3 regions of the Streptomyces sp. NBC_00353 genome follow, and region 2 is predicted to be linked to each of the others. Evidence: predicted binding sites of a transcription regulator. Region 2 holds the regulator's gene; each other region holds the start of a gene.
The links. The regulator HrcA, encoded in region 2, represses chaperone genes, less so after heat shock. The targets are predictions, from matches to a motif close to TTNGCACTCNGNNNNNCNGAGTGCNAA.

Region 1: a site for HrcA is predicted at 4,602-4,628, ahead of groES (co-chaperone GroES). Genes of this name have one in related genera too.
Region 3: a site for HrcA is predicted at 7,022-7,048, ahead of groL (chaperonin GroEL). Genes of this name have one in related genera too.

What each region holds. Positions count from the first base shown of each region.
Region 1 covers NZ_CP107985.1:4,598,800-4,609,296, reverse strand. Annotated here, with positions in the region: gene OHA88_RS20680 (RNA polymerase sigma factor) at 1-1,008, shown strand, start outside; gene OHA88_RS20675 (VOC family protein) at 1,074-1,538, shown strand; gene OHA88_RS20670 (hypothetical protein) at 1,725-1,865, shown strand; gene OHA88_RS20665 (hypothetical protein) at 2,126-2,491, shown strand; gene OHA88_RS20660 (class I SAM-dependent methyltransferase) at 2,488-3,858, opposite strand; gene OHA88_RS20655 (hypothetical protein) at 3,889-4,122, shown strand; gene groES (co-chaperone GroES) at 4,790-5,098, shown strand; gene groL (chaperonin GroEL) at 5,198-6,823, shown strand; gene OHA88_RS20640 (ester cyclase) at 6,936-7,631, opposite strand; gene OHA88_RS20635 (SDR family NAD(P)-dependent oxidoreductase) at 8,118-8,891, opposite strand; gene OHA88_RS20630 (MOSC domain-containing protein) at 8,926-9,600, opposite strand; gene OHA88_RS20625 (LysR family transcriptional regulator) at 9,691-10,497, shown strand, end outside.
Region 2 covers NZ_CP107985.1:6,748,843-6,759,339, reverse strand. Annotated here, with positions in the region: gene OHA88_RS30395 (S41 family peptidase) at 1-1,908, opposite strand, end outside; gene OHA88_RS30390 (hypothetical protein) at 1,988-2,548, opposite strand; gene OHA88_RS30385 (16S rRNA (uracil(1498)-N(3))-methyltransferase) at 2,625-3,371, opposite strand; gene OHA88_RS30380 (nitronate monooxygenase) at 3,368-4,447, opposite strand; gene dnaJ (molecular chaperone DnaJ) at 4,636-5,772, opposite strand; gene hrcA (heat-inducible transcriptional repressor HrcA) at 5,773-6,789, opposite strand; gene OHA88_RS30365 (MBL fold metallo-hydrolase) at 6,981-7,703, shown strand; gene OHA88_RS30360 (DUF3097 domain-containing protein) at 7,729-8,547, shown strand; gene OHA88_RS30355 (hypothetical protein) at 8,535-9,788, opposite strand; gene hemW (radical SAM family heme chaperone HemW) at 9,815-10,497, opposite strand, start outside.
Region 3 covers NZ_CP107985.1:4,933,741-4,944,237, reverse strand. Annotated here, with positions in the region: gene OHA88_RS22310 (ABC transporter substrate-binding protein) at 1-526, shown strand, start outside; gene OHA88_RS22305 (DUF3263 domain-containing protein) at 559-837, shown strand; gene otsB (trehalose-phosphatase) at 990-1,844, shown strand; gene OHA88_RS22295 (alpha,alpha-trehalose-phosphate synthase (UDP-forming)) at 1,863-3,257, opposite strand; gene OHA88_RS22290 (glucosyl-3-phosphoglycerate synthase) at 3,312-4,262, opposite strand; SAM riboswitch class I at 4,415-4,541, shown strand; gene thrC (threonine synthase) at 4,559-5,860, shown strand; gene OHA88_RS22280 (MoaD/ThiS family protein) at 5,919-6,197, shown strand; gene OHA88_RS22275 (cold-shock protein) at 6,652-6,858, shown strand; gene groL (chaperonin GroEL) at 7,210-8,832, shown strand; gene OHA88_RS22265 (HAD family acid phosphatase) at 8,932-9,600, opposite strand; gene OHA88_RS22260 (LAETG motif-containing sortase-dependent surface protein) at 10,061-10,497, shown strand, end outside.

The DNA.
Region 1 (10,497 bases), 2.2 Mb from region 2:
CGGACCCTGGAGGACGTGCAGCCGCCCGGGCCGGACGACATCGCGGGGGCCGACGACATCGACGACGACCTGCTGCGGCTGATCTTCACCGCGTGCCACCCGGTGCTGTCGACCGAGGCCCGGATCGCGCTCACCCTGCGGCTGCTCGGCGGCCTCACCACCGACGAGATCGCCCGGGCGTTCCTGGTGTCCGAGCCGACCGTCGCCCAGCGCATCGTCCGCGCGAAACGCACCCTGGGCCGGGCCGGCGTCCCCTTCGAAGTGCCGTACGGCTCCGACCGCGCGGCCCGGCTCGACTCCGTGCTCGAAGTGATCTACCTGATCTTCAACGAGGGGTACGCGGCCACCGCGGGCGACGACTGGCTGCGCCCGGGGCTCTGCGAGGACGCGCTGCGGCTGGCCCGGGTGCTGGCCGGGCTGATGGGGCAGGAACCCGAAGTGCACGGCCTGGTCGCCCTGCTGGAGCTCCAGGCGTCCCGCACCGCGGCCAGGACCGGCCCGGACGGCGAGCCCGTCCTGCTCGCCGACCAGAACCGGTCCCGCTGGGACCGGTTGCTGATCCGGCGCGGGTACGCGGCGCTTGAGCGGGCGAACGCACTGGGCGGGGCCCCCGGCCCGTACGCCCTGCAGGCCGCCATCGCAGCGTGCCACGCCCACGCGGTGACGTACGAGGAGACGGACTGGGCGGTCATCGCCACGCTCTACGGCCTGCTGGCCAAGGCGGCCCCGTCACCCGTGGTGGAACTGAACCGCGCGGTCGCGGTGTCGATGGCCGAGGGGCCCGAGGCCGGGCTCGCACTGGTCGATGCCCTGGCCGGCGACCGGGCGCTGGCGGCGTACCACCTGCTGCCGAGCGTGCGCGGCGATCTGCTGGCACGGCTGGGGCGTGCGGACGAGGCGCGGGCGGAATTCGTGCGGGCGGCGGGACTGACCCGCAACGCACGCGAGCAGGCGCTGCTGCTGGCGCGGGCGGAGAAGGAGGCGGAGGAAGGCGGCGCGCCGCGATGAGTTTCGGGCGGCGGCAAGGTCTACCTTGCACAGCCACCCCCGTACGAGTCGCCTAGGAGCAGGCCATGCAGAAGATCAAGACCTTCCTATGGTTCGACAACCAGGCCGAGGAGGCCGCGAACCACTACGTCTCCATCTTCGGAGGGGACTCGAAGGTGCTGGGCGTCACGCACTACACCGAGGCGTCGCCGGGCGAGCCGGGCGCGGTCATGACCGTCGAATTCCGGCTGGCCGGCCAGGAGTACATCGCACTCAACGGCGGCCCGCAGTTCCCCTTCACCGAAGCGATCTCGCTCTCCGTCGACTGCGAGTCGCAGGCGGAGGTCGACGAGCTGTGGGCCAAGCTCACCGACGGCGGCGAGGAGAGTCAGTGCGGCTGGCTCAAGGACAAGTACGGGCTGTCCTGGCAGATCGTCCCGCGCGGGCTGTCCGAGGCGCTCTCCGACCCGGACCCGGCCAAGGCGGACCGGGCCATGAAGGCCATGCTCGGCATGAAGAAGCTCGACATCGAGGCGTTGCTCAACGCCTGACGGTCCGGGCCGCGGCCGCTCCGGGCGGGGCTGCCGCCGCACACGGTCAACCGGGCTGTACGCCACTGAGGTGGCGCCCGTCATCCGCATGGAGTCACTCCGGTCGCGCGGGCGCACCGGCCGGTTCGGCGGCCTCGTTGACTGTGTGACCGGGCGCATCGGGTGCCCGTCGAGAGAGGAGGCGCCATGTCCGATCAGTACGACTACAGCGGCGAGCCGGAGCACGATCCCGACGTGGCGGATGCCGTCCACGACTCCGAGTACCTCGGCTCGGCCGGCGAGCCCGATGCGTACGACGACTACCTGGACAGTGAGCAGTACGACTGAACCGGACCGGGACGGGCGGGGCTCCCCGCTGTCGACCGACCCCGCCCGTCCCACCTGTCGTTCATGGGCCTCCGGACGATCGGCCGGCTGTCCGGCCTGGCCGGCGTCACCAAGGCGTTCGTGCACCGCCGTCGGCTGCTGCGGGTGCTCGTCGGGGCGCGCGGGTCCGCGCCGCTGTTCTCCGTCAGCGGCGGCGCTCACCGCTGCCCCCGCCCCTATCCTGGCCGCGTAGCAGGATCCGCGCAGGGGGAGGGTGTCACATGGAGTGGTACTGGTGGGTGCTGATCGTCTTCTGGACCGGCGGCTTCGGATGGGCGGTCGACAACGTCCGTACGGCGCTGCGCAACCGGCACACCCGCAAGCTGGAACTGCTGGAGGCGAGCAAGCAGGAACGCCTGGCCGTCGAGGCGGCGAACCGGCCGCCGGAGCCGGTCTGCGGCTGCACGCACCACCTTGCGAAGCATGACAAGCGGGGCAAGTGCCATGAGCGGGTCGAGGTGCCGGCGGCCTGGGACGAGAGCAAGAAGCCGGTCCGCTTCGAAGCCGGGCAGTGCAACTGCCAGCAGTACGTGGGCCCGCAGCCGCTCTCCCAGGTGTACGCAGAAGACCTGACCGACCTGGCCTAAGGCATCTCCGGCCGCACGGGGTGGCCGATCAGCATGGTCGGCGCCCCGGCGACCCGGGTCAGGAACACGGTCGCGGCGTTCGGGCCCTGGAGCTTCATCTTGCGGCGCAGCTCCTCCGGTTCGACGGCCGAGCCCCGCTTCTTGACGGTCAGGACGCCGACCTTCCGCTCCCGCAGCAGCGCCTTCAGCTTCTTCATGTTGAACGGCAGCCGGTCGGTGATCTCGTACGCGGAGGTGTACGGGGAGTCGTACGGTTCGTCGCTCGTGACGTACGCGATCGTCTCGTCGATCAGCCGGCCGCCCGACCGCTCCACGATGTCGGCGACCAGATGCGCACGGATGACGGCACCGTCCGGCTCGTACAGATAGCGGCCGACCGGGCCGACGGGCGGGGCGGGCAGCGCGGCGGGAGCCGACAGGGTCGCGCCGGCCGGGAGCAGCGTGGCGCGGTACGAGCCGGCCGCGAACCCCTCGCCGAACCAGAGCACCGCCTCCTTCACATCGCCGCCGTCCGAGATCCACTCGGCCTCAGCCTGCTCGGGGACCGCCTCGTGCGGGATGCCGGGGGCGATCTTCAGCGCGGCGCGGGGGGCCTTCAGCGCGGCACCGGTCGCCCAGGAGAGCGGCGGGGAGTACGCCTCCGGGTCGAAGATCCTGCCGCGTCCGCCGCGCCGGGCCGGGTCGACGAACACGGCGTCGTACGCGGCGGTGTCGATCTCGGTGACATCGGCGCACCGCACCTCGATCAGGGCGTCCAGCCCGAGCGCGGCGGCGTTGGCGCGTGCCACCTCGGCGGTCAGCGGGTCGCGGTCCACGGCGAGGACGGAGATGCCCGCGCGGGCGAGCGCGATGGCGTCACCACCGATCCCGCAGCAGAGATCGGCGACGCTGCGGACGCCGGCTGCGGCGAACCGGCCGGCCCGGTACGTGGCTACCGAGGTCCGGGTCGCCTGCTCGACACCGTTCGGCGTGAAGAACATCCGGTACGCGTCCTCGGCACCGAACTTCGCCACCGCCCGCTGCCGCAGCCGCGCCTGCCCCAGCGCCGCCGAGACCAGTGCGGCCGGGTGGCTGCGGCGCAGCCGGGTCGCGGTGGCGAGCTCCTGGGCGGGGTCGTAGGACCGCAGCTCGGTCAGGAGCGCCGCGCCCTCGGGGGCGCGCAGTGCCGTGAAGGCGGCGAGCGGGTCGGTGAGCGGGTCGGTGGCACCGGACGGGTCGCTCGGGCTGCTCGGGTCGCGCGGGTCTGTCGGGCCGGTCGGGGCGAAGGCGTTCACCGGCCCATTGTGAGCCAGCCGGGGGACCGCTCGGGGGTCGGCGGCGGTGTCGGGCCGAGTGATCGTTCGACTGCTGCCACTATCCGAGCTCATGCGGTTTTACGACAAAAGGAAGAATTTGCCATGACGGGGCGGAGGTCGGGCTCGATCTGTCGCAGGCAGGGTGACCTGCGACGGGGCGGCCGGGATATGCGGTTCCGGCCGCGCCCCTCGCGCACTTCCGGGGGCGCCCCGGACTTGGACGGCAGCGGCGGTCTGGCCGTCATGATCCGCGCGGTCATGAAGACGATCACGGCGGTCATGAAGACCGACACGGACAAGGGCTACGCCGTGGCACGGCCGGAGGACTGCGTATGAGCCGGGCGCGCCGGCTGCTCGCCGGACTACTGGCGGCAGGCGTTCTTCTGACTGCCACCGCCGGATGTGCGCAGTCGGTCGACCCGATCGAACGACTGGGCCGGAAGGCTGCGCAGAAGGTGCACGGCCCGCACCGGGCGCCGGCGGCGGGGCGGACGTCGGAGTCGGGGCCGAAGGTGGACGTGCGGGGTGATCACGGGGCGCCCGGGTCGCGGGTCGTCACCGCCTGCGGGCGGCGGGACCGGCCGCGGGAGTCCGCGGCCCCCCGGATGTCGCCACCGCAGAGGCAGCGGCAGCCGGACCGGCCGGAATCGTACGGCGCCGTGGACCCCGGGGCCGGGTGCGACCGGCGGTAGCCGTGTGCCCGTGGACGTCGCGGGCCCGTGAACTTCGTCCCGCGAGCCTCGCCCGGGGCGCATGCTCCTGGGTTGCGCGCCAGGGGACCCTGCCCGTGGCTGCCACGCCACGACCGCACCGAATTGGCACTCCGCTTGACCGAGTGCTAATCGCGGTCATAGTCTCGGCTCTGGCACTCCCCACTGGAGAGTGCCAGCAGTACTGCGCGACTGGCAGGTCCGGCACCCGCGACGACGGATCCACCTGGTCGCCACCCCAGACAGTTAACCCCGCAGTTAACCCCGAGATCTCCGAAGGGGGAGGCCGGATCGTGACGACCACCAGCTCCAAGGTTGCCATCAAGCCGCTTGAGGACCGCATTGTGGTCCAGCCGCTCGACGCCGAGCAGACCACGGCCTCTGGCCTGGTCATCCCGGACACCGCCAAGGAGAAGCCCCAGGAGGGCGTCGTCCTGGCCGTGGGCCCGGGTCGCTTCGAGAACGGCGAGCGTCTTCCGCTCGACGTCAACACCGGTGACATCGTGCTCTACAGCAAGTACGGCGGCACCGAGGTGAAGTACAACGGCGAGGAGTACCTCGTCCTCTCGGCTCGCGACGTGCTCGCGATCGTCGAGAAGTAATTCACTCACGTTTGCTTCTGTTCTGCGCCCCTGGCCCCCTGCGAAATACCTAGCCGGCGGTCGGGGGCGCAGTTCGTTTGAGAGGACAGCTCAGCTCCCATGGCGAAGATTCTGAAGTTCGACGAGGACGCCCGTCGCGCCCTTGAGCGTGGCGTCAACAAGCTTGCCGACACGGTGAAGGTGACGATCGGCCCCAAGGGCCGCAACGTCGTCATCGACAAGAAGTTCGGCGCTCCCACCATCACCAACGACGGTGTCACCATCGCGCGCGAGGTCGAGCTCGACGACCCGTACGAGAACCTCGGTGCCCAGCTGGTGAAGGAGGTGGCGACCAAGACCAACGACGTAGCGGGTGACGGCACCACCACCGCCACCGTGCTCGCCCAGGCGCTCGTCCGCGAGGGCCTGCGCAACGTTGCCGCGGGTGCGTCCCCGGCCGCCCTGAAGAAGGGCATCGACGCCGCGGTCAAGGCCGTGTCCGAGGAGCTCCTCGCGACCGCCCGCCCGATCGACGACAAGTCCGACATCGCCGCCGTGGCCGCGCTCTCCGCGCAGGACTCGCAGGTCGGCGAGCTCATCGCGGACGCGATGGACAAGGTCGGCAAGGACGGTGTCATCACCGTCGAGGAGTCCAACACCTTCGGTCTGGACCTCGAGTTCACCGAGGGCATGGCCTTCGACAAGGGTTACCTGTCCCCGTACATGGTGACCGACCAGGAGCGTATGGAGGCCGTCCTCGACGACCCGTACATCCTGATCCACCAGGGCAAGATCGGCTCGATCCAGGAGCTGCTCCCGCTGCTGGAGAAGGTCATCCAGGCCGGTGGCTCCAAGCCGCTGCTGATCATCGCCGAGGACGTCGAGGGCGAGGCCCTGTCGACCCTGGTCGTCAACAAGATCCGTGGCACCTTCAACGCCGTCGCGGTGAAGGCCCCGGGCTTCGGTGACCGCCGCAAGGCCATGCTCGGCGACATCGCCACCCTCACCGGTGCGACCGTCATCGCCGAGGAGGTCGGCCTCAAGCTCGACCAGGCCGGTCTGGACGTGCTGGGCACGGCGCGCCGCGTGACCGTCTCCAAGGACGACACGACCATCGTGGACGGCGGCGGCGAGCCCGGCGACGTCAAGGGCCGGGTCAACCAGATCAAGGCCGAGATCGACTCCACGGACTCCGACTGGGACCGCGAGAAGCTCCAGGAGCGCCTTGCGAAGCTGGCCGGCGGCGTGTGCGTGATCCGCGTCGGTGCCGCCACCGAGGTGGAGCTCAAGGAGAAGAAGCACCGTCTGGAGGACGCCATCTCCGCGACCCGCGCCGCGGTCGAGGAGGGCATCGTCTCCGGTGGTGGCTCCGCTCTGGTCCACGCCGTCAAGGTCCTCGAGGGCAACCTCGGCAAGACCGGCGACGAGGCCACCGGTGTCGCGGTCGTGCGCCGCGCCGCCGTCGAGCCGCTGCGCTGGATCGCCGAGAACGCGGGCCTCGAGGGTTACGTCATCACCTCGAAGGTCGCCGACCTCGACAAGGGCCAGGGCTTCAACGCCGCGACCGGTGAGTACGGCGACCTGGTGAAGGCCGGCGTCATCGACCCGGTCAAGGTCACCCGCTCCGCGCTGGAGAACGCCGCGTCCATCGCGTCGCTGCTGCTCACGACCGAGACCCTGGTCGTCGAGAAGCCGGCCGAGGAAGAGGCCGACGCCGGTCACGGCGGTCACGGTCACTCGCACTGACGCGTAGCCGCACCGGCGCACAGCCGTAGAAGGCCCCTTGTTCCCGCCGCTCAGCGGCGGGAACAGGGGGCCTTCGGTCTTCTTCGTTCCTCGGTGCTCGGTCGGGCGGGGTTCAGTCGACCGCGCCGAGCTGGCGCATCAGGCCCATGACGTCCTCGTGCCACCAGCCCTCCTGGATCCTGCCGTTCTTGAACCGGAAGATCGTGGTGCCGGTCATGATGCACTGCCTGCCCGTCGGCGGGATGCCCATGAAGTCGCCCTTGTGGGTGCCGGTCCAGGTCCACAGCGTCACGACGTCGTTGCCCTCGCAGATCTGCCGGTCCAGGTCGAAGGAGAAGTCGAAGGCGGCCCGCCATCCGATGAGATCGTCCCGGAGGCTGCCGGACCCGATCACGGTCTCCTCTTCCTTCGCGATGTCGTGGTCGGCGTAGTCGGGCGCGAACACCTCGTCGATGGCGTCCAGATTGCCGCCGACGGCGATCTCGTGGAAGAACCTGCGGGACAGTGTCTGGTTCAACTGTTCGTCGCGGACCACGTCGAGATCGATGAAGGTGGGCGTCTCGTCGCAGAGCGCCACGATTTCCTGGAAGATCCGGTCGGTCTCCGGAAGCTTGGAGTTCGCCACCGCGTCCTCGTACGAGGGAAATTCGACGATCTCCACGTAGTGGGCGCCGTTGGAGCGGTCCTTGCCGATCAGGCTGTGAGTGGCGGTCCGGGAACCCTTGGTCTGTTCGACCCACTCGTCCATGAGGCGGTCCATGTCATCGAACCGCTCCGTCTTGCAGTCGATTACTTGTACGAATCTCATGGTGTCTCCCGGTCTCACGAGCCTGGATGGGATGGTTCCATTTTATTGAGATACGGGGTTCATGACGGTTCGGGTGGAGCGGTCGGACCGAGTGATTCAGGCCTCTCGGCGGGCACCGGTTTCGCGAAGGGCGGACCGGCCGCGAACCGCGCCATCCCGTCCGGCGCCCGGCCCGTCGTCCGGTGCCACCCGGCACTGGGCGACGGTGCGACATGCGGAGACGACAGCGCATTCGGCAGGCCGTGCAACGGCGGCATCCCGGACGGAAGGTGAAGATTCGTCACATCCGGCGTGGTGCTGCGCGCCCCGGCGTATCACTGAGGACCCGGAGCCGCGCCGCGACCTCCGGCGCGGCCCGGACTCGCCCGCCCTCGCCGCCGGCCCCGTCATCGAGAACAACGGCGGCGAGGACCGGTTCGGCAACAAGCCGAAGCCCGCCGCTGACATCCGCGCCCGCGCGGGCCGCGGCATCCGACAAGAACCCGCTCACTGCGGCCCGTACTTGCGGCCGGTCTTGGAGGTGACCCCTCCGAGCAGGCCGCGCGGCGCCACCTTCACCAGCCCCATCAGCGTCTTGTACCGCGCGTCCGGGATCGAGAGGGACTTGCCGCGCGCCAGATCCGCCAGCGCCGTCGCCACCAGCTTGTCCGCGTCGAGCCACATCCAGCCCGGGATGTTGCCGGTCCCCATCCCGGCCCGCTCATGGAACTCGGTCCGTACGAAGCCGGGGCAGAGCGCCATCAGCCGCACCCCCGACCCGGCCAGATCCTTCGCCGCGCCCTGGGTGAACTGCACGACCCAGGCCTTGGACGCGCCGTACGTCCCGCGCGGTACGAACGCCGCGACCGAGGCCACATTGACGACCCCGCCCCGCCCGCGCTCCTTCATTCCGGCCGCGGCCGCCGAGGTCAGCCGCAGCACCGCCTCGCAGTGCACCTTCAGCATCTTCAGCTCATCGGCCATCGACACTTCCAGATAGCGGCCCTTGTTGCCGAATCCGGCGTTGTTGATCAGTAGATCGACGGATTGCCGACGGTCCGTCAATCGCGCCTCGACCGAGGCGATCCCGTCGTCCTCGGACAGATCGGCGGTCAGCACCTCGGCCTCGATGCCATGCAGGTCGTGCAGTTCGGTTGCCTGCTCCCGGAGCCGCTCGGTGTTGCGCGCCACCAGCACCAGGTTGTGCCCTTCGGCCGCGAGCCGCCGTGCGAAGGCGGCCCCGATCCCCGCGGTCGCGCCCGTAATCAGTGCAGTCGTCATACGCGGCACGTTAGTGCCACGCCCGCCGCGGGGGTCACTCGCCTGCGGTCCTCGACTCCACGTACTTCAGGGCGGAGCGCAGCGTCCGGGGATGGAGTGCGTCCCGGGCCGGGAGCAGCTCCGGCAGCAGCTCCCGGCGCGTCGTCGCGGCCAGGAACTCCAGCTGCACGGTGACGTCATGGTCCGGCCGGTGCACGATCTCGACCGGGTCCCCGGCACGGATCTCGCCCGGCTCGACCACTCGCAGGTAGGCGCCCGGAGCGGCTGCCTCCGTGAACCGCTTGACCCAGCGGCTCTCGTCGAGGTGACCGGCGAACGTTCGGCACGGAATCCGGCCGGAGGTCACCTCCAGCACCAGCTCGGGGCCGATCCGCCAGCGCTCGCCGATCTTCGCGCCGCTCACGTCCAGTCCGGAGATCGTCAGGTTCTCGCCGAACGCGCCGTTCGCCAGGGTGCGGCCGAGCGCGCTCTCCCAGGCGTCGAGGTCCTCGCGGGCGAAGGCGTACACGGCCTGGTCGGTGCCGCCGTGATGGCGCCGGTCACAGACCGCGTCCCCGGCCACCCCGCTGCCACCGGTGCCCCTGGGGCCGGGATCGGTGACCCGTACCGGGCCGTCGGCCGGCCGCTTGTCGATCCCGGTGACGCCATCGGGAGCGTCGGTGTAGTCGACCGCCTTGGGCCGTCCCACATTCACAGTCAGCAACTTCATCGGCTTCATAGGGGCCAACGGTAACCACCCGGTCTCAAAGTCACAGGTCGGTTACTGGTGCCCGCCCCAAGAGGGCCTTATGGTTGAAAGGTGATCGAAGCCCGTCATCTCCGTGTCCTGCGCGCCGTGGCCGCCACCGGTTCGTTCTCCGCCGCCGCGCGTGAACTGGGCTGCACCCAGCCCGCGGTCAGCCAGCAGATGAAGGCCCTGGAGTCCTCCGCGGGCACCCCGCTGCTCATCCGCACAGGTCGCGAGATGCGGCTCACGCAGGCGGGTGAGGCGCTTGTGCGTCATGCCTCCGGCATCCTCGCCGGGCTGACCGCCGCCGAGGAGGAGGTCGCCGCGATCGCCGGGCTGCGGGCCGGCCGGGTCCGGCTCGTCTCGTTCCCCAGCGGCAGCTCCACCCTGGTTCCCGGCGCCCTCGCCGCCCTGCGTGCGGCCCACCCCGGTACGAGGGTCTCCCTGGTCGAGGCCGAGCCGCCGCGCTCGGTGGAGATGCTCCGGGAGGGGGACTGCGACATCGCGCTGGCGTTCCGCTACGGCACCTCGGGCGCCGAATGGGACGACCTGGTCGTACGTCCGCTGCTCACCGACCGGCTGATCGGCCTCGTCCCCGACGGGCACCGGCTGGCCGACGCGGATGCGGTGGGGATCGGTGAACTGGCCGACGAGTCCTGGATCGCGGGCTGCCCCCGCTGCCGCCGGCAACTGGTGGAGGTCTGCGAGGAGTCCGGTTTCACCCCCCGGATCGACTTCGCCACCGACGACTACCCGGCGGTGATCGGCCTGGTCGGCGCCGGTCTGGGGGTGGCCGTGCTGCCGGAGCTGGCGATCGAGTCGGTACGTCCCAAAGGGGCCCGCACCGTGACGGTGGAGCCGGCGGTCGAGCGTGAGATC
Region 2 (10,497 bases):
GGCGAACCGGCTGACGTCGGAGGCGAGTTCGTCGCTGTGCAGCTTCTCCAGGTCGTACCGCTCCAGGACGGTCTCCGGCCCCCGGGAGTCCGGCGTCGCCCCTGCCGTTCCGAGCACGCCCGTCACCGGGTGCCGCAGCCACAGCAGTCCGTCCTTCGCCGCGCGCAGGGAGGAGTAGCGGGCGGCCTCGACGGGCAGCGGCACGATCCGGTCGGCGAGCCCTTCGAGGTCGATCCGGGTGACGGGCAGCGCGGTGGGGTTGTCCTGGTCGCCCTCGCCGGAGCTCTTCTCCTTCTCGGTCGGGCGGCCGTGGCGCTGCGGCCCGAACGGGGAGGGTGTGGTGGCCGCGAGCGTCAGCAGGTGCGGGCGGCAGGCGCCGACGAAGGCCAGGTCGAAGACGTGCGCGTCGTAGACCGGGTCGAAGGCCCGCTCGGAGAGGAAGGCGAGGTGCTTGCCGTCGATGGTGAACGCCGGGGCGTAGTCCCGGAAGCGGAGCGGCGTGGCCTCGGCGACCGACAGGTCGGCGAGGTGCGCGAGCTTGAGCTGGCTCAGCGGCTCGGGCCCGGGGTGGGACCAGGCGAGCCATGCGGAGTCGGGCGAGAAGACGAGCCCGGAGGCGTCGCCGTGTTCGCTGCGGTCGACCTCGTGGACCTCTCCCCTCTCCCGCTCGACGATCAGGATCCGGCCGTCGTGCGAGGCGACGGCGAACCGGCTGCCGTCGGGGGACGCCGCCAGGTCGAGCACCCTGCCGAGCCGGCCGGCGGCCAGCCGGCGCGGTGCGGTGCCAGGGGCGATCCCGGTGGCGGGTGCGCACTCGAGGGCGTCGTCGCCCTCCGCGTCGGTGACCCAGACGACGTGCTGATCGCCGTCGGCCTGGAAGGTACGGGGCAGTCTGGCCCGTACCCCGGGTTCGACGGCCAGTGCGCGGGCCGGGCCCTCCCGGTGGGTGACCCAGTGGACGGCGCCGCGCGTCCCGACGGCGCTGCCGCGGCCGGTACGGTCCGGGGACGCCGAGTCGAGGTGGCTCCCGGCGTGCACGGGGTGCGGCTGGAGGTCGGCGCGCTGGCCGCCGAGGCGGATGTCGAGACGTCGGGGTCCGGCGCCTTCGAGGTCGTCGAGCAGCCACAGCTCACCGGCCGAGGCGTAGCTGACGCGGGTGCCGTCGGTCGTCGCGTGGCGGGCGTAGAAGCCGTCGGCCTCGGTGTGCCGGCGCAGGTCGGAGCCGTCGGGGAGCGAGGAGTAGAGCGCGCCGACGCCTTCGTGGTCGGAGAGGAAGGCGAGACGGTCGCCGACCCACATCGGGCATTCGATGTTGCCGTCGAGGCCCTCGTGGATCCGTACGAAGTCCGCGACGCCGTCCGGTCCCTGGCCTTCCCCGGGTGCTTGCGCGAGCCACAACTTGCCTGCCGTGCCGCCCCGGTAGCGCTTCCAGGTGGCGGCCTCGCGCCCCATGGTGGCGGAGAGCAGCAGGACCCGTCCGCCGGGTCCGTACGCGAGGGAGCCGACCGGTCCGTACGGCAGGGTCCGGGCGGGCCCGCCGTCGACCGGGACGGCGCGGGCCCAGCTGCGGCGCAGCGACACCTGCCCCTGGGTGCTGATGACGAGGACGTCGCCTTCGGGGGTCCAGCCGCGTACGGACGTCCGGGCGTCGCCCCAGTAGGTCAGCCGCTTCGAGGGGCCGCCGTCGACGGGCGCGAGGTGCACCTCGGGGGCACCGTCCCGGGTGGATGTCCAGGCGACGTGGGTGCCGTCGGGCGATATCCGCGGCTGGCTGACGGGCCGGTTGTCGGCGCTGACCCGCCAGGCCCGGCCGCCGTCGAGCGGCGCCAGCCAGACATCGTCCTCAGCGGTGAAGGCGATCAATTCGCCCTGGACATGGGGGTACCGGAGATAGGCAGGCTGTGTCACATCGATCACCCTAGGCCGCGGTCGTGCTCCGGGGAACGGGGTTGGCCGGAGTCCGCCCACACCTGCGTGTCGGACGCGCTCACTTGCCCCCGGGATATTCGGTCACCGTGACGGTCACGGTGACCGTCGGCCGGGCACCGCCGCCGCTTCCGCCGGCTCCACCTCCCGTCGGCGGTTTCGCACCGCCGGTCGAGGGTGAGGCGTCACAGTTGCCGAGCGCATCGGCCCGCAGGACGGTCCTGTCGCTGACCCTCCCCGTCAAGTCCCCCCGCACACAAACCCCGTTGACCTCCTTCGTGACCTTGCCGGCGAGCGTGATGTCCTTGCCGCCCACGGTCCGGCCGCGGCAGTCGACCCGCGCCACCTGCCGCACGGACGCGGAGGGTGAGGGCGAGGACCGTGTCGCACCGCCGCCCTCGACCTCGGCCGTGCAGTTCAGCCACCGCACATCGACCCCTTTGCGCTCCAGCGCCCCGGTGCCGGTCCGGTCCGTGGTCAGGGCGACGGACGCGGAATTCAGCCCGTCGATCGGCTCACAGGCGACGGCCCCCGCAACCGCCGTACCGACGAGGCACAGTACGGCCGGAATGCGACGGGTCCGGCCGCGCCCCCATGGACTTGATGCCCTCAATGTCCGCATACGTGGAAGCGTCCCACTACTCCCCCACCGCGCGGTAGACCGCTTGCGGCCACACCGTACTTGCTGTATGGGGTGGTTACGCCCAGCGACCGGTGCGCCCCAGCAGCAGGGCCGTCGCCGCGGTGCCGGCCGTGGAGGTGCGCAGCACGCTCCGGCCGAGCCGGCAGGTCCGGGCGCCGGCCTCGGCGAAGGCTTCCAGCTCGTCCGGCGAGACACCGCCCTCGGGCCCCACGACCAGCATGATCTCGCCCCCTGCCGGGAGTCCGACGGTGGCCAGCGGCTCGCTGTCGTACGCCCGCTCCTCGTGCAGGACGGCCGCGAAGTCCGCTGTGGCCAGAAGTGCGGCCACCTGTTTGGTCGTCATTGCGTCCGTCACCTCAGGGAACAGCACCCGGCGCGACTGCTTGCCCGCCTCGCGGGCCGTGTTCCGCCATTTCGCCAGGGACTTGAGGCCACGATCACCCTTCCATTGGGTGATGCAGCGCGAGGCCTGCCACGGCACGATCGCGTCGACGCCGGTCTCCGTGAGGGTCTCGACGGCGACCTCGCCGCGGTCGCCCTTGGGGAGCGCCTGGACCACGGTGATACGGGGCGCGGGCCGGGGCTCCTCGTGGACCGTGCCGAGGCTCGTCAGGACGAGCCGGTCCTTGCCCTCGGCAGCCTCCACGACGCCTTCCACCCACCGGCCGTGCCCGTCCGTCAGGACGACGTCCTCACCGGCGTGCAGCCGTTTCACCGATACGGCGTGCCGCCCCTCGGGCCCGTCCAGGACGAACCGCGGGCCGCTGGGGACCTGCTCGACGACGAAGACCGGTGCGGTCACTGCGTGCTCCTTGTGCTCACTGCCGCGCGTGCGGCATCCAGTTCCTCGGCGAGCAGTTCGGTCAGCCGGCCGGCCGGCAGCTCGCGTGCCATCCGGTGGCCCTGGCCCGCCCACAGGGCCATGCCCTGGGCGTCCCCGGCCTTGGCGGCGGCCTTGCGCAGCCCGCTGGTGACATGGTGCACCTGCGGGTAGGCGGCGGGGGCGTACGGCCCGTGCTCGCGCATGAAGCGGTTGACCAGGCCGCGGGCCGGGCGCCCGGAGAACGCCCGGGTCAGCGCCGTCCGTGCGAACAACGGGTTGGTCAGCGCCTGTTTGTGCAGCAGATGGGCACCGGACTCGGGGCAGGCCAGGAAAGCCGTGCCGAGCTGCGCCGCTTCCGCACCCGCCGCGATCACGGCCGCGATCTGGGAGCCACGCATGATGCCGCCCGCCGCGATGACCGGCAGCTGAACGGTCTCACGGACCTCGGCCACCAGGGAGAGCACCCCGATGCCGATGCCGGTGCCGTCGGTCTCCGGGTCGTCACGGTAGGTGGACCGGTGGCCGCCCGCCTCGATGCCCTGGACACAGACCGCGTCGGCGCCCGCCCACTGGGCGGTCTGCGCCTCCTCCGGCGTGGTGACGGTCACGACGGTGTACGTACCGACTCCGGCGAGCGCGTCGAAGGTGTCGCGGGTGGGGCAGCCGAACGTGAAGGAGACCGCCGGAACCGGGTCCTCCACAAGGATGGCGAGCTTGGCCTCGTATCCGTCGTCGCCGGACGAGTCCGGGTCGCCGAGCGGAGTCTCGTACCAGGCGGCCTCACCGGCCAGTTGCTGCCGGTACACCTCGACGGCGCTCGGGTCCGCGAGGTTCGGCTGCGGCATGAAGAGGTTGACGCCGAACGGCTGCCCGGTCAGTCGGCGCAGCTGTTTGATCTCGTTGTACATGCCGTCCGCCGTCTTGTACCCGGCAGCGAGGAAGCCGAGCCCGCCCGCTTCGGCGACGGCCGCGACCAGCTGTGGACAGGACACACCGCCCGCCATCGGGGCCTGCACGATCGGATACCGGCAGAGATCGGTCAACGCGGATGACATGACCGCATCGTGCCACGTCGCCTGCACCGTGCCGAATCAGCCATGAGGCGGCCCGAAAGATATCCGAAGCGGGATCCGGAAGGGGAGCCGAAGGGTGACCGGAAGGGGTACCGCCATATGCGCACCGCCCGCCGGTCCAGAACCGGCGGGCGGTGCGCTACAGAGGGCGGTGACGCGACGGACGGCCCTCAGCGGCCGTTGAACGCGTCCTTGAGCCGGGAGAACAACCCCTGCTGCCCCGGCTGGAACTGACCGGTGGGCCGCTCCTCGCCGCGCAGCTTCGCCAGTTCACGCAGCAGTCGCTCCTGCTCCGGGTCCAGCTTCGACGGGGTCATCACCTCGACATGCACGATCAGATCGCCGCGCCCGCCACCACGCAGGTGGGTGATGCCGCGGCCGTGCAACGGGACCGACTGACCGGACTGGGTGCCCGGCCGGATGTCGACCTCCTCCAGGCCGTCGAGCGTCTCCAACGGCACCTTGGTGCCGAGCGCGCCCGCCGTCATGGGGATCGTGACAGTGCAGTGCAGATCGTCGCCGCGGCGCTGGAACACCGCGTGCGGCAGCTCGTGGATCTCGACATACAGGTCACCGGCCGGGCCGCCGCCGGGGCCGACCTCGCCCTCGCCCGCGAGCTGGATGCGGGTGCCGTTGTCGACACCGGCGGGGATCTTCACGGTGAGCGTGCGCCGCGAACGGATGCGGCCGTCACCGGCGCACTCCGGGCACGGGGTCGGCACGACCGTACCGAAGCCCTGGCACTGCGGGCAGGGCCGCGAGGTCATGACCTGGCCGAGGAACGACCGGGTGACCTGGGAGACCTCACCGCGGCCGCGGCACATGTCACAGGTCTGTGCGGAGGTGCCGGGGGCCGCGCCCTCGCCACTGCAGGTCGTACAGACCACGGCCGTGTCGACCTGGATGTCCTTGGTGGTGCCGAACGCGGCCTCGCCGAGATCGATCTCCAGCCGGATCATCGCGTCCTGGCCGCGCCGGGTGCGCGAACGGGGTCCGCGCTGCGACGCCGTACCGAAGAACGCGTCCATGATGTCGGAGAAGTTGCCGAAGCCACCCTGTCCGAATCCGCCCGCGCCACCGCCGCCGGAGGCGGACAGCGGGTCGCCGCCGAGGTCGTAGACCTGCTTCTTCTGCGGGTCCGACAACACCTCGTAGGCGGCGTTGATCTCCTTGAACCGCTCCTGGGTCTTCGGATCGGGGTTGACATCCGGATGCAGCTCGCGTGCGAGCCGCCGGAAGGCCTTCTTGATCTCGTCCTGAGATGCGTCGCGGCGCACGCCGAGTACGGCGTAGTAGTCCGTGGCCACTTACGACTCCGCCAGGATCTGTCCGACGTAACGTGCCACTGCGCGTACCGCTCCCATCGTTCCGGGGTAGTCCATGCGGGTCGGTCCGACCACGCCGAGTTTGGCGACTGCCTCGTCGCCCGAACCGTAGCCGACCGCGACGACGGACGTGGAGTTGAGCCCCTCGTGGGCGTTCTCGTGCCCGATACGTACGGTCATGCCCGAGTCCTTGGCCTCGCCGAGCAGCTTCAGCAGCACGACCTGCTCCTCCAATGCCTCCAGCACCGGCCGGATCATCAGAGGGAAGTCGTGCCCGAAGCGGGTGAGGTTGGAGGTGCCGCCGATCATCAGCCGCTCCTCCGTCTCCTCGACGAGGGTTTCGAGCAGGATCGAGAGCACGGTGGACACGGTTCCCCGGTCCTCGCTCTCGAAGGATTCCGGCAGATCCTGCACCAGCTGCGGGACGTCCGAGAAACGGCGTCCTACGACCCGACTGTTGAGCCGGGCCCGCAGATCGGCAAGAGAGGTCTCACCGAACGGCGCGGGGCAGTCGATCATGCGCTGCTCGACCCGGCCGGTGTCCGTGATCAGCACGAGCATCAGCCGGGCGGGCGCCAGCGACAGCAGCTCCACATGCCGCACCGTCGACCGGGTCAGCGAGGGGTACTGCACGACGGCAACCTGCCGCGTCAGCTGCGCGAGCAGCCGTACGGTGCGGCCCACGACGTCGTCGAGGTCGACCGCGCCGTCGAGGAAGTTCTGAATGGCCCTGCGCTCCGGCGACGACAGGGGCTTGACCCCCGCGAGCTTGTCGACGAAGAGCCGGTAGCCCTTGTCCGTCGGGATGCGTCCCGCGCTGGTGTGGGGCTGGGCGATGAAGCCCTCGTCCTCCAGCACTGCCATGTCGTTGCGGACCGTGGCCGGGGAGACCCCCAGCTTGTGCCGCTCGGTGAGCGCCTTGGAACCGACGGGCTCCTCGGTGCCGACATAGTCCTGGACGATGGCGCGCAGCACTTCGAGTCTGCGTTCGCTGAGCATGGCGCACACCTCCAGCTGTGTCACTCGGTGGATCCCGGTCGTTTCGGTCGTTCCTCGAAGAGCCCTGGCACTCGATGCGTACGAGTGCCAGTAATCCCCCGCCAGTGTACGGCGGTCGGGTAGGGCCCTAGCAAGGGCGACCGGCCACGCTACCCCGAGACTGCGCAGGTCGTTGCCGATAGCGTCGCCGCATGGACGCCTCTTGGGAAGAGTTCGGCTGGGAGCGACTCGGCAACGGTGTGGGCCGGCGGCGGCTCCCCGGGTGGGATGCGACAGTCGCACTGGTGGTCGGAGCGGACGGGGTGCTGCTCTTCGACACCGGATCGACGCTGCGCGAAGGCGCGGAGGTCCGGGCCCAGGTGCAGGCACTGACCGGCCGGAGGGTGACGCATATCGCACTCAGCCACCCCCACTTCGACCATGTGCTCGGCGCCGCGGCCTTCTCCGGGGCCGAGGTGTACGGGGCGGTCGGAGTGACGGATCTCCTGGCCCGCGGAGCGGACGAGCTGCGCGCCGACGCGGTGCGCCACGGGGTGCCCGAGGAGGACGCGGCGCAGGCGGCCGACGTGCTGGTGGCGCCGCACCACCAGGTGTGCGACGAGTGGACCCTCGACCTGGGCGGTGGCCGCCAGGTGCTGCTGGCGAACGTGGGCCCCGGCCACAGCGGCCACGATCTCGCGGCCCTGGTGCCCGGTTCCCCCGCCGTCGTGCTCTGCGGCGACCTGGTCGAGGAGTCCGGCGAACCGCAGGCGGGCCCGGACGCGATCCCGTCGCGCTGGCCGGCCGCGCTGGACCGGCTGCTGGCGCTGGGCGGCGAGGATGCGGTGTATGTGCCGGGGCACGGTGCGCTCGTGGACGCCTCGTTCCTACGTGCGCAACGTGACCAACTGTCCACTGCATTCGGCGTGTCGTGACCCGTTCCCGTCCTATCGTCGTCCGATGCGCAGCTACCACCCGGACCTGACCCCACCGTGGAAGAAGTCCGCCCCCGCCCCCGAGGTCCCCGCCGAGCCCGATCTGGTCGTGGAGGAGGTCTCCAGCGGCTTCTGCGGTGCGGTGATCCGCTGCGAGAAGACGGCCCAGGGCCCGACGGTGACCTTGGAGGACCGTTTCGGCAAGCACCGGGTGTTCCCGATGGAACCGCGCGGCTTCCTGCTGGAGGGCCGGGTCATCACCCTCGTACGCCCGTCGGCGCCCGGTCCCGTACGCCCCGCCCGCACGGCCTCCGGCTCGCTCGCGGTCCCCGGGGCGCGGGCGCGGGTGGCACGGGCGGGCCGGATCTATGTCGAGGGCCGGCACGACGCGGAGCTGGTCGAACGGGTCTGGGGCGACGACCTGCGCATCGAGGGCGTGGTCGTCGAGTACCTGGAGGGCATCGACGACCTCCCGGCCGTCGTCCGCGACTTCGCCCCCGGCCCGGACGCGCGACTGGGCGTCCTGGTGGACCACCTGGTCCCCGGCTCCAAGGAGTCGAGGATCGCGAGCGAGGTCACGGACGCGAACGTGCTGGTGGTGGGCCACCCCTACATCGACGTCTGGGAGGCGGTGAAACCGTCGTCGGTCGGCATCGCGAGCTGGCCGGTGGTGCCGCGCGGCCAGGACTGGAAGACGGGCGTGTGCCGGTCACTGGGCTGGCCGGAGAACACGGGGGCGGCGTGGCAGCACATCCTGTCCACGGTCCGCTCGTACCGGGACCTGGAGCCGGCGCTGCTGGGCCGGGTGGAGGAGCTGATCGACTTCGTGACTCAGCCGGCCTGAGCGGCACGCAGGCGCTGCCTGTGCCCCTTCCGGTCAGGGCTTCCCACGTAGTTGTCGGCCATGCGCCCGCCGGTGAACCACAGCTCGGGTGCCCAGCGCCGGCAGCCTGCCGCTACGGCGTACTGCCCGGAGGCGGGAAACACGGAGATGCGGTAGCGCAACCGTGGCAGGCCCGGCTGCTGGGGTTCGGCGTCACGGACGAACTGCCACAGCACCGGGGCGTCCCGGTCCACCTCGCCCTTGGGGCAGAGTTCGAGCGTGTGGTCGTGCGCGGAGTAGTGGATGCCCACGGCGGCGAGCGACGACCACGGCACCGTCGCCCCGATCCCCTTCTGAGTCCAGTGGACTCCGGTGGCGTCCATGGTGATGCGCTGATTCCACTTCGTCCGCATGTTCCGCACACCGATCGCATCCAGCCAGCCGACATACAACGCGATCACCGCCGCGATCACATACCGGACGACGGCGACCACTCCGTGCCCGTGCCCTGGAACAAGTCCCCACACGGCGAGTGCGCCGAGGACGGTCAGGATCGGCAGGACGAGGAATCCGCGCCGGGCGCGGCGCCTGCCTTCGTGGACGACGACCGTCTCGCCGATCTCGGGCGGCTGGAGAGCGGCCTCCTGCGCGGCGGCCGTCCGCTCCCGGTGACCCACGCGGTCCGGTGCGCCCATATACGAATCGGGTTGCTCCTGGCGACCGAACCACAGCTCCGGCGCCCACTGTTGCAGCGCCTTCCCGTACGCCACGGAGAAGTTCCCCACGTCGATGCGGTACCGCAGCCGGGGCAGGTCCGGGTGGAGCGGGGCGGCGTCCCGGACGTAGCTCCACAGCAGCGGGTCGTCACGGTCGATCTCGCCCTTGGGGCACAGCTCGACCGTGTGCACCACGGTCTTGCCGGGCCGTGCCCAGTAGATCCCGACACCGGCCAGTGAGTCCCAGCGGATGAGCGCGGCCTGCTTGCCCTCGATCCACCAGAAGCCGACGGCGTCGAACGCGGTCACCGCGCGGCGCTTGCGCCAACGGGAGACGAGGACGCCTCCGCACACGGCGCTGAACAGCAGGCACAAAACCACAGGGAGCCACTGCCAACCGCTGCCGGCGGACCGCGTGGTGAGCGTCACGTACAAAATGAACGGACCGAACAGCACCACGAACAGAAGGGGCAGCGCCCACAACAGCCGCCGCAACCCGTACCGCAGCACGGTGGCATCCGCGGCCGGCTGTATGTCAATGATCATGACGCGGCACTGTAATTCTTCCGCGGTCAGTCCACCAGGTCCCTGACCACCGCATCCGCAAGCAGCCGACCCCGCAGAGTCAGCACGGCCCGCCCCTTCGCATAGGGCGCCGCCTCCAGCAACCCGTCCGCCACCGCGCGCCCCGCCGCGGCCAGCCCGGCCGGAGCCAGCAGCGACAGCGGACAGCCGTCGACCAGCCGCAGCTCCAGCAGGATCCGTTCGACGCGACGGTCCTCCTCGGAGAGCACCTCGCGTCCCGCGCCCGGGGACCGCCCTTCCGCCAGGGCCTGCGCGTACGCACCGGGATGCTTGACGTTCCACCACCGCACCCCGCCCACATGGCTGTGCGCGCCCGGGCCGGCCCCCCACCAGTCGGCGCCCCGCCAGTACAGCTCGTTGTGCAGGCACCGCCCCTCCGGCGTCCGGGCCCAGTTCGACACCTCGTACCAGGAGAAGCCCGCCGCGGCCATCGCCTCGTCGGCGATCAGATAGCGGTCGGCGTGGACGTCGTCGTCCGTCATCGGCACCTCGCCTCGCCGGATCCGCCGCGCCAGCTGCGTCCCCTCCTCGACGATCAGCGCGTAGGCGGACACGTGGTCCGGCCCCGCCCCGATCGCCGCGTCCAGCGAGGCCCGCCAGTCGTCGTCGGACTCCCCGGGGGTGCCGTAGATCAGGTCGAGGTTGACGTGCTCGAAGCCCGCGGCCCTCG
Region 3 (10,497 bases), 1.8 Mb from region 2:
GGCCCCCGGAAAGCTGGACCGGGCGCAGGCGTTCGAGGCATTCACGAGCGGCAAGGTGGGGATGCTCAACGGGCACCCCACGCTGATGCAGGAGGCCGAGCGGAAGGGCGTCCAGGTCGGCATGGTGCCGCTGCCCGGTATCACCGGCCCGACCGAGGGGTCGATGGGCGTCGCCGACTGGATCATGGGCTTCAAGCAGAACAACCACCGCGAAGCCATCGGTAAATTCTTCGACTACATGTTCGAGGACAAGAACGTGGTGGCCTTCGCCGACGAGTACGACCTGCTGCCGGTCACCGACAGCGCGTCCGCGGTGATGGAGACGGACGCCAAGCACAAGCCGCTGCGGAAGTTCCTTGAGGCGCTGCCGAACTCGGAGTTCTACCCCGTCGGCAATACGTCGTGGGCGCGGACGAGCGAGCTGATCAAGCAGAACATCGGCAAGGCGGTGGAGCCGGGCGGCAGTCCGGCGGGTGTGCTGTCCGAGATCGCGCGGGGGGCGGCGACGGCGGAAGCGGCGGAGTAGCAGGCCGCGGCGCGGGCATTATGTTGGCTGATATGACCGCTTCCGAGAACGACTCCCACGGTGCGGAGACCCCGGACACGACGCAGCCGGGGCTCTCCGAGCGGGAGCGTGCGGTGCTGGCCGTGGAACGGCGGTCGTGGCCCGGGCCCGGGGCGAAGGAACGGGAGATCCGCGAGGGGCTGGGGATTTCGCCGACGCGCTACTACCAGCTGCTGAACGCGTTGCTGGACGACCGGCGGGCGCTGGAGGAGGACCCGGTGACGGTCAACCGGCTGCGGCGCGTGCGGGAGGCCCGGCGGGGGAGGCGTTAGCCCGGGCGTCGCTCCGGAAGGACCGGCCTCCGGCGTTCGAGGTGCGGGGTCCGGGGCGGAGCCCCGGGTCCCGGGAAGGGGCGGGGCAGGGGAACGGGCCTGCCGCAGGTGCAGCCGTAGCCGCGCTCCGTCGCCCCCGATAGGCTCGCCCCATGGGCAGCAACCCAGAGCGATCCCTCCCCACCCCCACCACGCCGGCCGGCCGTGAAGGCCTTGCCGCCCTCCTGGCCCGTCCCGACCGTGCCGTGGTCGCCCTCGACTTCGACGGCACCCTCGCCGACATAGTCCCGGACCCGGAGCAGGCCCGCGCCCACCCCGGCGCCGTCCCGGCCATCGCCGCGCTCGCCCCGAAGGTCGCCTCCGTCGCCGTGATCACCGGCCGCCCGGCCGGCGTCGCGGTCCGGCACGGCGGCTTCGCGGGCGTCCCGGGCCTCGACCACCTCGTCGTGCTCGGCCACTACGGCGCCGAACGCTGGGACGCCGTGTCCGGCACCGTCCACGCCCCCGCCCCGCATCCCGGTGTGGCGGCGGTCCGTGCCGAACTCCCGGGCGTTCTGCACCGGTTCGACTCCTGGCACGGCACATGGATCGAGGAGAAGGGGCAGGCGCTCGCCGTCCACACGCGCCGCGCCGCCGACCCGCAGGGCGCATTCGACGCGCTGCGCGGCCCGCTGGGCGAGCTCGCGGCCCTGCACGGACTGATCGTCGAGCCGGGGCGCCTCGTCCTGGAACTGCGCCCGCCCGGCATGGACAAGGGCGTGGCGCTCGCGAAGTACGTACGGGAGACGGACGCCGAGTCCGTCCTGTACGCCGGGGACGACCTGGGCGACCTCGCCGCGTACGCCGCGGTGGAGAAGCTCCGCACGGAGGGCCCCGACGGCATCCCCGGTCTGCTGGTGTGCAGCGGAAGCGCGGAAGTGCCGGAACTGGCCGAGCGGGCGGACCTGTTGCTGCCGGGTCCGGCGGCCGTGGTCGACTTCCTCGCGGCCCTCGCCCGGCGCCTCTGAACGATCGCCGCCGAACGGTCAGTCCCGCCGCAACGCCTCCAACTGCTCCAGGAACCACCGCTGCGGCGGCAGCGCAGTCGCCGCGGCAGCCAGCCGCTTCGACCGCTCCGCCCGCTCCCCGTCCGGCATCGTCAGCGCCTCGTGCAGCGCGGCGGCCGTCGCCGACACGTCGTACGGGTTCACCACGATCGCGTCCGCGCCCAGCTCCTCGTACGCCCCCGCCTCCCGCGACAGCACCAGCGCGCAGCCCTGGTCGGAGACCACCGGGACCTCCTTCGCGACCAGGTTCATGCCGTCGCGGATCGGGTTGACGAGCGCCACGTCCGCCAGCCGGTACGCCCCCAGCGAGCGCGCGAAGTCGTCGTTCACATGCAGCAGGACCGGGGTCCAATCGGGTGTTCCGTACGCCTCGTTGATGTCGTCCGCCAGCCGCTGCACCTCGGCCGTGTACTCCCGGTACACCGCCAGGTCCTGCCGCGACGGGTACGCGAACGCGACATGCACCACCCGCTCGCGCCACTGCGGGCGGGTGTTCAGCAGCTCCCGGTACGCCAGCAGCCCGCGCACGATGTTCTTGGACAGTTCCGTACGGTCGACCCGCACGATCGTCTTCCGGCCGGTGCCGCCCACCTGCTCCCGCAGGATCGCCATGCGTTCGTCCACGTCCGGCTGGTGCGCGCGACGGCGCAGGAAGTCCGCGTCCGCGCCGAGGCCGTGCACGCCGATCCTCGTCCGGCCGGTGCCGCCCAGGACCTCCGTGCAGCAGGCGGTGAACGCGTCCGCCCATCGCCGGGTCAGGAACGCCGTCCGGTCCGCGCCGAGCATGCCGCGCAGCAGCTGCTCCGCGATGTCGTCGGGCAGCAGGCGGAAGTAGTCGACCGGGGCCCACGGGGTGTGCGAGAAGTGGCCGATCCGCAGGTCGGGGCGGAGGTCGCGGAGCATGCCGGGGACCAGGGCCAGGTGGTAGTCCTGCACCAGCACCGCCGCGCCCTCGCCCGCCTCCTCGGCGAGCGCCTGTGCGAAGGCCAGGTTGTACGCCTCGAACGACGCCCACTGCCGGCGGAACTCCACGTCGAAGACGGGATCCAGCGGCGTCTGGTACAGCATGTGGTGGACGAACCAGAGCACCGAGTTCGCGATGCCGTTGTACGCGTCGGCGTGCACATCGGCGTCGATGTCGAGCATCCGTACGCCCGGCTCGGCGATCCCGCGCCGGACCGCCTCCCGGTCCCCGTCGCCGAGCGCCGCGCAGACCCACAGCTTGTCCTCGACGGCGCTCAGCCCGGAGACGAGTCCGCCGCCGCCCCGTTTGGCGCTGATCGAGCCGTCCTCGCTCAGTGCGTACGAGACCGGGCCGCGGTTGGAGGCGACGAGTACCTGGGCGGCAGATGTGATCACGTGCTCGGAGACCATGTTGCGGAATCTAGCCCGATCGCGAACCGCCCAAACGTGCGAAGTCAGGCCACCTCAGGCGGCGCGGCGCGAAACGTACTCCCTGATCTCCTGCATCGGCGGTCGTTCCTCCGTGTCCACGGCGTGCGTGCGTGGTACGAAGCCGGTCTCGCCCCGTTCGAACTGGGTGAGGGACGGTCGTACCAAGTGGCCGCGGGAGAGGCGCAGTTGTGCCGTCCGGTAGATCGCCGCCGCCATCCGGCCCAGCGCCTGCCCGTCCTGGTGGCGGTGTTTCCTGACCCCTACATCGACCTGTGCCAGCGCGTCCAGTCCCACGGTGTGCAGCGCATCCACGAGCAGGCCGAGTTCCACTCCGTAACCGACCGGGAACGGCAGCCGCTCCAGCAGCGAGCGCCGCACCGCGTACTCGCCGCCCAGCGGCTGGACGAAGCCGGCCAGCTGCGGCCAGTGCAGATTGAGCAGCGGGCGGGCCACCAGTTCCGTGACGCGACCGCCCTGGCCCGCTGTGTCTCCGAGCGGGCGGTCGTACATCGCCTTCACGAACTGCACCTCGGGATCGGTGAGCAGCGGGCCGATGATGCCGGAGACGAAATCCGCGGAGAAGTCCTTCAGGTCGGCGTCTATGAAGCAGACGATGTCACCGTCGGTGACCAGGAGTGATCGCCAGAGGACCTCGCCCTTGCCGGGCAGCGCGGGTATCCGGGGGAGTATGTCGTCACGGTGCACCACCCGGGCGCCCGCCTTCCGGGCGACCTCCGCGGTGGCGTCCGTCGACCCGGAGTCGATCACCAGCAGCTCGTCGACCAGCTGGACCTTCTCCATGAGCTCGACCCGGATCGTCTCGACGATCGCGCCGACCGTCGCCTCCTCGTTCAGGGCGGGCAGCACGACGCTCACACTCCCGCGCCGCGGATCCCTGGCCCTGGCGGCGACGAGCCGGTCCAGCGGACGGTCGGCGGCCGACCAGGAACGTCTGGTCAGCCAGCGTTCGACCTCTTCCAGCACGGTCGATACTCCCTGTATGTGATCCATCTCGCGGTTCGGACGGCTATCTCAACCGTCCGATGCTTCGGTTACAGTCTTGAACAACGCGGATGACCCTTGCATGCCGGGGTCCTCCGCCGATAAACGCCTGGATCGATGATCCAGTGCCACAGCGCTCATCCAGAGGGACTGAGGGAACGGCCCGTTGAAGTCCCGGCAACCCTCCTGCCGACCGCGAGGTCAGGTGGGGAAGGTGCCAATTCCGTCTCGTGGCGAAATGCGTCGCGAGGAAGATGAGGAGAAAGGGCCTCGCCATCATGGCTACGCAGACCGTTGCAGTGAGCACTAATTCTTCCGCCGAAGCTGTCGACCTCGGTCCCGCCGCGGCACTTTCCTGCCGCGAGTGCGGAGAGCGTTTCGAGCTCGGTCCCATTTTCGCCTGCGCGACCTGTTTCGGGCCGCTCGAAGTGGCGTACGACCTGCCGAGCGGCTCCCCGGACGAGCTGAAGAAGCGCATCGAGGCCGGGCCGAACAACATCTGGCGTTACGCGCCGCTGCTGCCGGTCCCCGCCGATGTCGCGGACAAGCCCAACATCAACCCCGGCTTCACCAAGCTGGTCAAGGCCGACAACCTCGCCCGCGAACTGGGCGTCACCGGCGGCCTGTACGTCAAGGACGACTCCGGCAACCCGACGCACTCCTTCAAGGACCGCGTCGTCGCGATCGCCGTCGAGGCCGCCCGCGCCTTCGGTTTCACCACTCTCTCCTGCTCCTCCACCGGCAACCTCGCCGGCGCCGTGGGCGCGGCCGCCGCCCGGGCCGGCCTGCGGTCCTGCGTGTTCATTCCGCACGACCTGGAGCAGGGCAAGGTCGTCATGGCCGCGGTGTACGGCGGTGAACTGGTCGGCATCGAGGGCAACTACGACGACGTCAACCGCTTCTGCTCGGAGCTCATCGGTGACCCGCTCGGCGAGGGCTGGGGCTTCGTCAACGTCAACCTGCGCCCGTACTACGGCGAGGGCTCCAAGACGCTCGCGTACGAGATCTGCGAACAGCTCGGCTGGCGGCTGCCCGACCAGCTCGTCATCCCGATCGCGTCCGGCTCGCAGCTCACGAAGATCGACAAGGGTCTGCAGGAGCTGATCAAGCTCGGTCTCGTCGAGGACAAGCCGTACAAGATCTTCGGCGCCCAGGCCGAGGGCTGCTCCCCGGTCTCCACCGCCTTCAAGGCCGGTCACGACGTCGTGCGCCCCCAGAAGCCGAACACGATCGCCAAGTCGCTGGCGATCGGCAACCCGGCCGACGGCCCGTACGTCCTGGACATCGCCCGCCGGACCGGCGGCGCCGTCGAGGACGTCGACGACGAGCAGGTCGTCGACGCGATCAAGCTGCTGGCGCGCACCGAGGGCATCTTCGCGGAGACGGCGGGCGGGGTGACGGTCGGCGTGACGAAGAAGCTGATCGAGGCCGGCCTGCTGGACCCGACGCTCACCACCGTCGTCCTCAACACCGGTGACGGTCTGAAGACGCTGGACGCGGTGGCCCCGACCACCGGTCCGACGGCGACCATCCGGCCCAGCCTCGACGCGTTCCGCGACGCCGGCCTGGCCCGCAGCTGATCCGACCACCGGGACGTCCACCCGTGACGTCCACCCGAGACGCAAGGAAGGCACCCACATGAGCGTCAAGGTCCGTATCCCCACCATCCTGCGCACCTACACGGGCGGTCAGGCCGAGGTCCCGGCCGAGGGCGCGACCCTCTCCCAGGTGATCGAGTCGCTGGAGCAGAACCACCCGGGCATCGCCGCGCGTGTCCTGGACGACCAGGGCAAGCTGCGCCGGTTCGTGAACGTGTACGTCAACGACGACGACGTGCGCTTCGAGGGCGGCCTGGAGGCGGCCACCCCGGACGGCGCCGGCATCTCGATCATCCCGGCCGTCGCGGGCGGCTGCTGACCTTCCGTCGCCCCGGCGCGGACTCTCCGTGGGCCCCGCGGCCGACTTCACAGCGTCACCGGAATTGCCCCCTCTGCGAGGTAAGCGGAGGGGGCAATTCTGCATGGTTAAGCGCGGTACAGTTGGGAAGTCCCCTCCGCTGCCCGTGCCGACCGCATATGAGAATGCGTCCGCCCGCGACAAGATGCAGCCAAAGTGTTCGAACTCCTTGCGCCATAAGTGGCCTTTGCCCGGCCCGAGTTGCCCTGGAATCGCATAAATTCCGCATATTCGGGCGTTCGGTGCTGCCCAGAATTCTCGTCCGATTGACCTGTTGCAGAGGGCAGTTGGGCAGATACATTCGGCCGCGGTCGACGCGTTCCGGCGCACGCACCCTCTCCTGTCGGAGGGTGAGTTCTGACCCGGGCCCGCGAAGTGCGGTCCTGTGCAAGGGCCAGTAATAGGGGAGTTAGGCATGGCTCAGGGCACCGTCAAGTGGTTCAACGCGGAGAAGGGGTACGGCTTCATCGCGGTCGACGGTGGTGCGGATGTTTTCGTCCACTACAGCGCGATCCAGATGGACGGGTACCGCACCCTCGAAGAGGGTCAGCGAGTTGAATTCGAGATCTCGCAGGGCCAGAAGGGGCCGCAGGCGGACATGGTCAAGCTCGCCGTCGGCTGAGCTCGGCGCGGTCGGCCAACGACACCACTCACGCATGAAGGGTCCGTACCCCCAGGGGGACGGGCCCTTCACGCGTGATGCCGACCGTCGCCCCGCGTGGCATGCCCGCGGCATCCCGCGCGCCGTCGCCCGGTCCGCACGTTGTCCACAACCGCCGGGGGCGCTTGCACTCGTGGGGGTCGAGTGCTAATCATTGCGTTAGCACTCTCCAGGTGAGAGTGACAGAACTTGGACCGGGCCGGTGAGGCCCGCAGGCTTGGTGGGGCAAGGAACCACCGGGCAGGCAGGCCGTCCGTCGCGGGCGCCACTCGGTCCGGAGAAATCCACCCCTGTCCGGGAGGACCACTTCACATGGCCAAGATCATCGCGTTCGACGAGGAGGCACGGCGCGGTCTCGAGCGCGGGATGAACCAGCTCGCCGACGCCGTCAAGGTCACCCTTGGCCCCAAGGGCCGCAACGTCGTCCTCGAGAAGAAGTGGGGCGCGCCCACGATCACCAACGATGGTGTTTCCATCGCCAAGGAGATCGAGCTCGAGGACCCGTACGAGAAGATCGGCGCAGAGCTGGTCAAGGAAGTCGCCAAGAAGACGGACGACGTCGCCGGCGACGGTACGACCACCGCCACCGTTCTCGCCCAGGCGCTCGTCCGTGAGGGCCTTCGCAACGTAGCCGCGGGTGCAAACCCGATGGCCCTCAAGCGGGGCATCGAGAAGGCCGTCGAGGCCGTCTCCGCCGCTCTGCTGGAGCAGGCCAAGGACGTGGAGACCAAGGAGCAGATCGCTTCGACGGCCTCCATCTCCGCCGCCGACACCCAGATCGGCGAGCTCATCGCCGAGGCGATGGACAAGGTCGGCAAGGAAGGCGTCATCACCGTCGAGGAGTCCCAGACCTTCGGTCTGGAGCTGGAGCTCACCGAGGGTATGCGCTTCGACAAGGGCTACATCTCGGCGTACTTCGCCACCGACATGGAGCGCATGGAGTCGTCCCTGGACGACCCGTACATCCTGATCGTCAACTCCAAGGTCAGCAACGTGAAGGACCTCCTTCCGCTGCTGGAGAAGGTCATGCAGTCCGGCAAGGCACTGCTGATCATCGCCGAGGACGTCGAGGGCGAGGCCCTGTCGACCCTGGTCGTCAACAAGATCCGTGGCACCTTCAAGTCCGTTGCCGTCAAGGCCCCGGGCTTCGGTGACCGCCGCAAGGCCATGCTCGGCGACATCGCCATCCTCACCGGTGGCACGGTCATCTCCGAGGAGGTCGGTCTCAAGCTCGAGAACGCCGGCCTGGACCTGCTGGGCCGCGCCCGCAAGGTCGTCATCACCAAGGACGAGACCACGATCGTCGACGGTGCCGGTGACAGCGACCAGGTTCAGGGTCGTGTCAACCAGATCCGTGCCGAGATCGAGAACTCCGACTCGGACTACGACCGCGAGAAGCTCCAGGAGCGCCTGGCGAAGCTGGCCGGCGGCGTGGCCGTCATCAAGGCCGGTGCCGCCACCGAGGTCGAGCTCAAGGAGCGCAAGCACCGCATCGAGGACGCCGTTCGCAACGCGAAGGCGGCCGTCGAGGAGGGCATCGTCGCCGGTGGTGGCGTGGCGCTGCTGCAGGCCTCCGCCGTCTTCGAGAAGCTGGAGCTCTCGGGTGACGAGGCGACCGGCGCCAACGCCGTCAAGCTGGCGCTGGAGGCCCCGCTCAAGCAGATCGCCGTCAACGGTGGTCTCGAGGGTGGCGTCGTCGTCGAGAAGGTGCGCAACCTGCCGATCGGTCACGGTCTGAACGCCGCGACCGGCGAGTACGTCGACATGATCGCCGAGGGCATTCTCGACCCGGCGAAGGTCACGCGCTCCGCTCTGCAGAACGCCGCGTCGATCGCCGCGCTGTTCCTGACCACCGAGGCCGTCATCGCCGACAAGCCGGAGAAGGCCTCTGCGGCCGCTCCGGGCGGCATGCCGGGCGGTGACATGGACTTCTGATCCTGACGGATCAGTAGTTTGGTCGCACATCGGCCCCCGGGACCTGTACTGGTCCCGGGGGCCGATGCCATGTCCGCGGCGGTGACGGCCGGTCAGCGGTCAGGAGAGCTTGCCGTCGTAGTCCGGGAGTTTGAACGTCCGCTCCGCGTGGCCGCCGACCAGGTCGCTGTCGTTGTTGCCGATGTTGGCGATGATCGTGTAGCCCCGGGCCTCGATCTCGGCGCGCTTGGCGGTCTTGTACGTGCTGACTTCGTCGAAGAGGTCGGGCAGGTCGCGGACATAGAGGCCGGTCACCGGGTAGCCGACCGCGGTGAGGTTGTGCTGCGTCAGCGAGGCGATGATGCCCGGGCGGGCGGTGACGAAGAAGATGGCGACGCCTTGGGAGTCGGCGTACCGGACCAGATCGCGGACCTTGGCGATCGCGGGGGTCGGGAACGTCCAGAAGTAGTGGAAGTCCGTCTCCAGCGACGAGTTGTCGATGTCGAGGACGATCGCCGGTTTCTGGCCCGCGGGGGTCTGTGCGATGCGCTGTTGGATGTAGGGGCGGGCCACGTCGATGACCGCGGCGACATCGCGCTGCCAGGTGGCGTAGTCGATGCCCAGGATGGCGGCATTGCCGCCGGGGGCCCAGGACGCGGTGGTGGCCCCGGCGGTGGGCGACGACACGGGGGCGGCCTGGGCGGCCGTGGCGGGCGCGACGAGGGCGAGAACGGCGGCCGCGGCGGCGACGCCCGCCGTACGGGCGGACCGGGTACGGCTTCGGCTCATGAGGGTGCCTCCTGTGTCGAGGTTGACATGCACGCGCCCAACCCTCGATGAGGCCGAGTCTCATGTCTACTGGCCGGTAGGAAACTTTTCATGGACGCACCATGAAATGGACGCACCAACGCCCCAACTCTCCTGCCGGCCCTCCAGGTTGTGAGCTCAGTGGCGGCGGCGGGGTTGCCTGCGCAAAGGTGCAGGCGCTCGCCGGATGGGGCGGGCCGGAGAGGCGTAGAACGACGCGTCCAGGGCCATGTGGCATTCCTCACAGCGAAAGTGCAGGCGGCGAAAGCAACTACACCCTTTCGTCTCTTCTGTCTCTCCCGGTGTTGTGGTGTTGATCGGAACGGGTGAAAAACTCGTGACGGTCGATCGTTGCCTCGGGCATACGATCGCCTCAAGTCGCATTGCGTGTCCCATTCCGCTGCGACCCCTTCTTCTCTTTCTCGGACTCCGAAGGGCTCTTGTGAAGATTCGCCGGATTCTTGCCACAGCTGTTGCCGCCGCAGTGACCACGCCTGTCCTCCTGCTGTCGGTCACCCCCGCGTTCGCCGACGACAAGCCGGCAGCGCAGACGCAGGAGAAGCCGTCCATCGCGGAGCTGGAAAAGGCCGCCGCCGCAGCGCAGGAGGCGTACGACGACGCCGTAGAGGCCCAGAGTGCCGCCTACGCGGCTCTGGAAGCGGTCCTGTCCGACACCGCTCCCCTGGCCGTGGCAGCCAAGGCCGCCGAGGCCGCGGCGGCCGACGCCGCCACCGCGAAGACCGACGCCGACCAGGCGGTCGTCGACGCCAAGGCGGCGGTCGACGCCCTCCCGGAGACAGCCACCGAGGAGGAGAAGACCGCGGCGGCGACGACTCTCACCGAGGCGGAAGCCGCCGCCGCAGCCGCTGCCGATGCCAA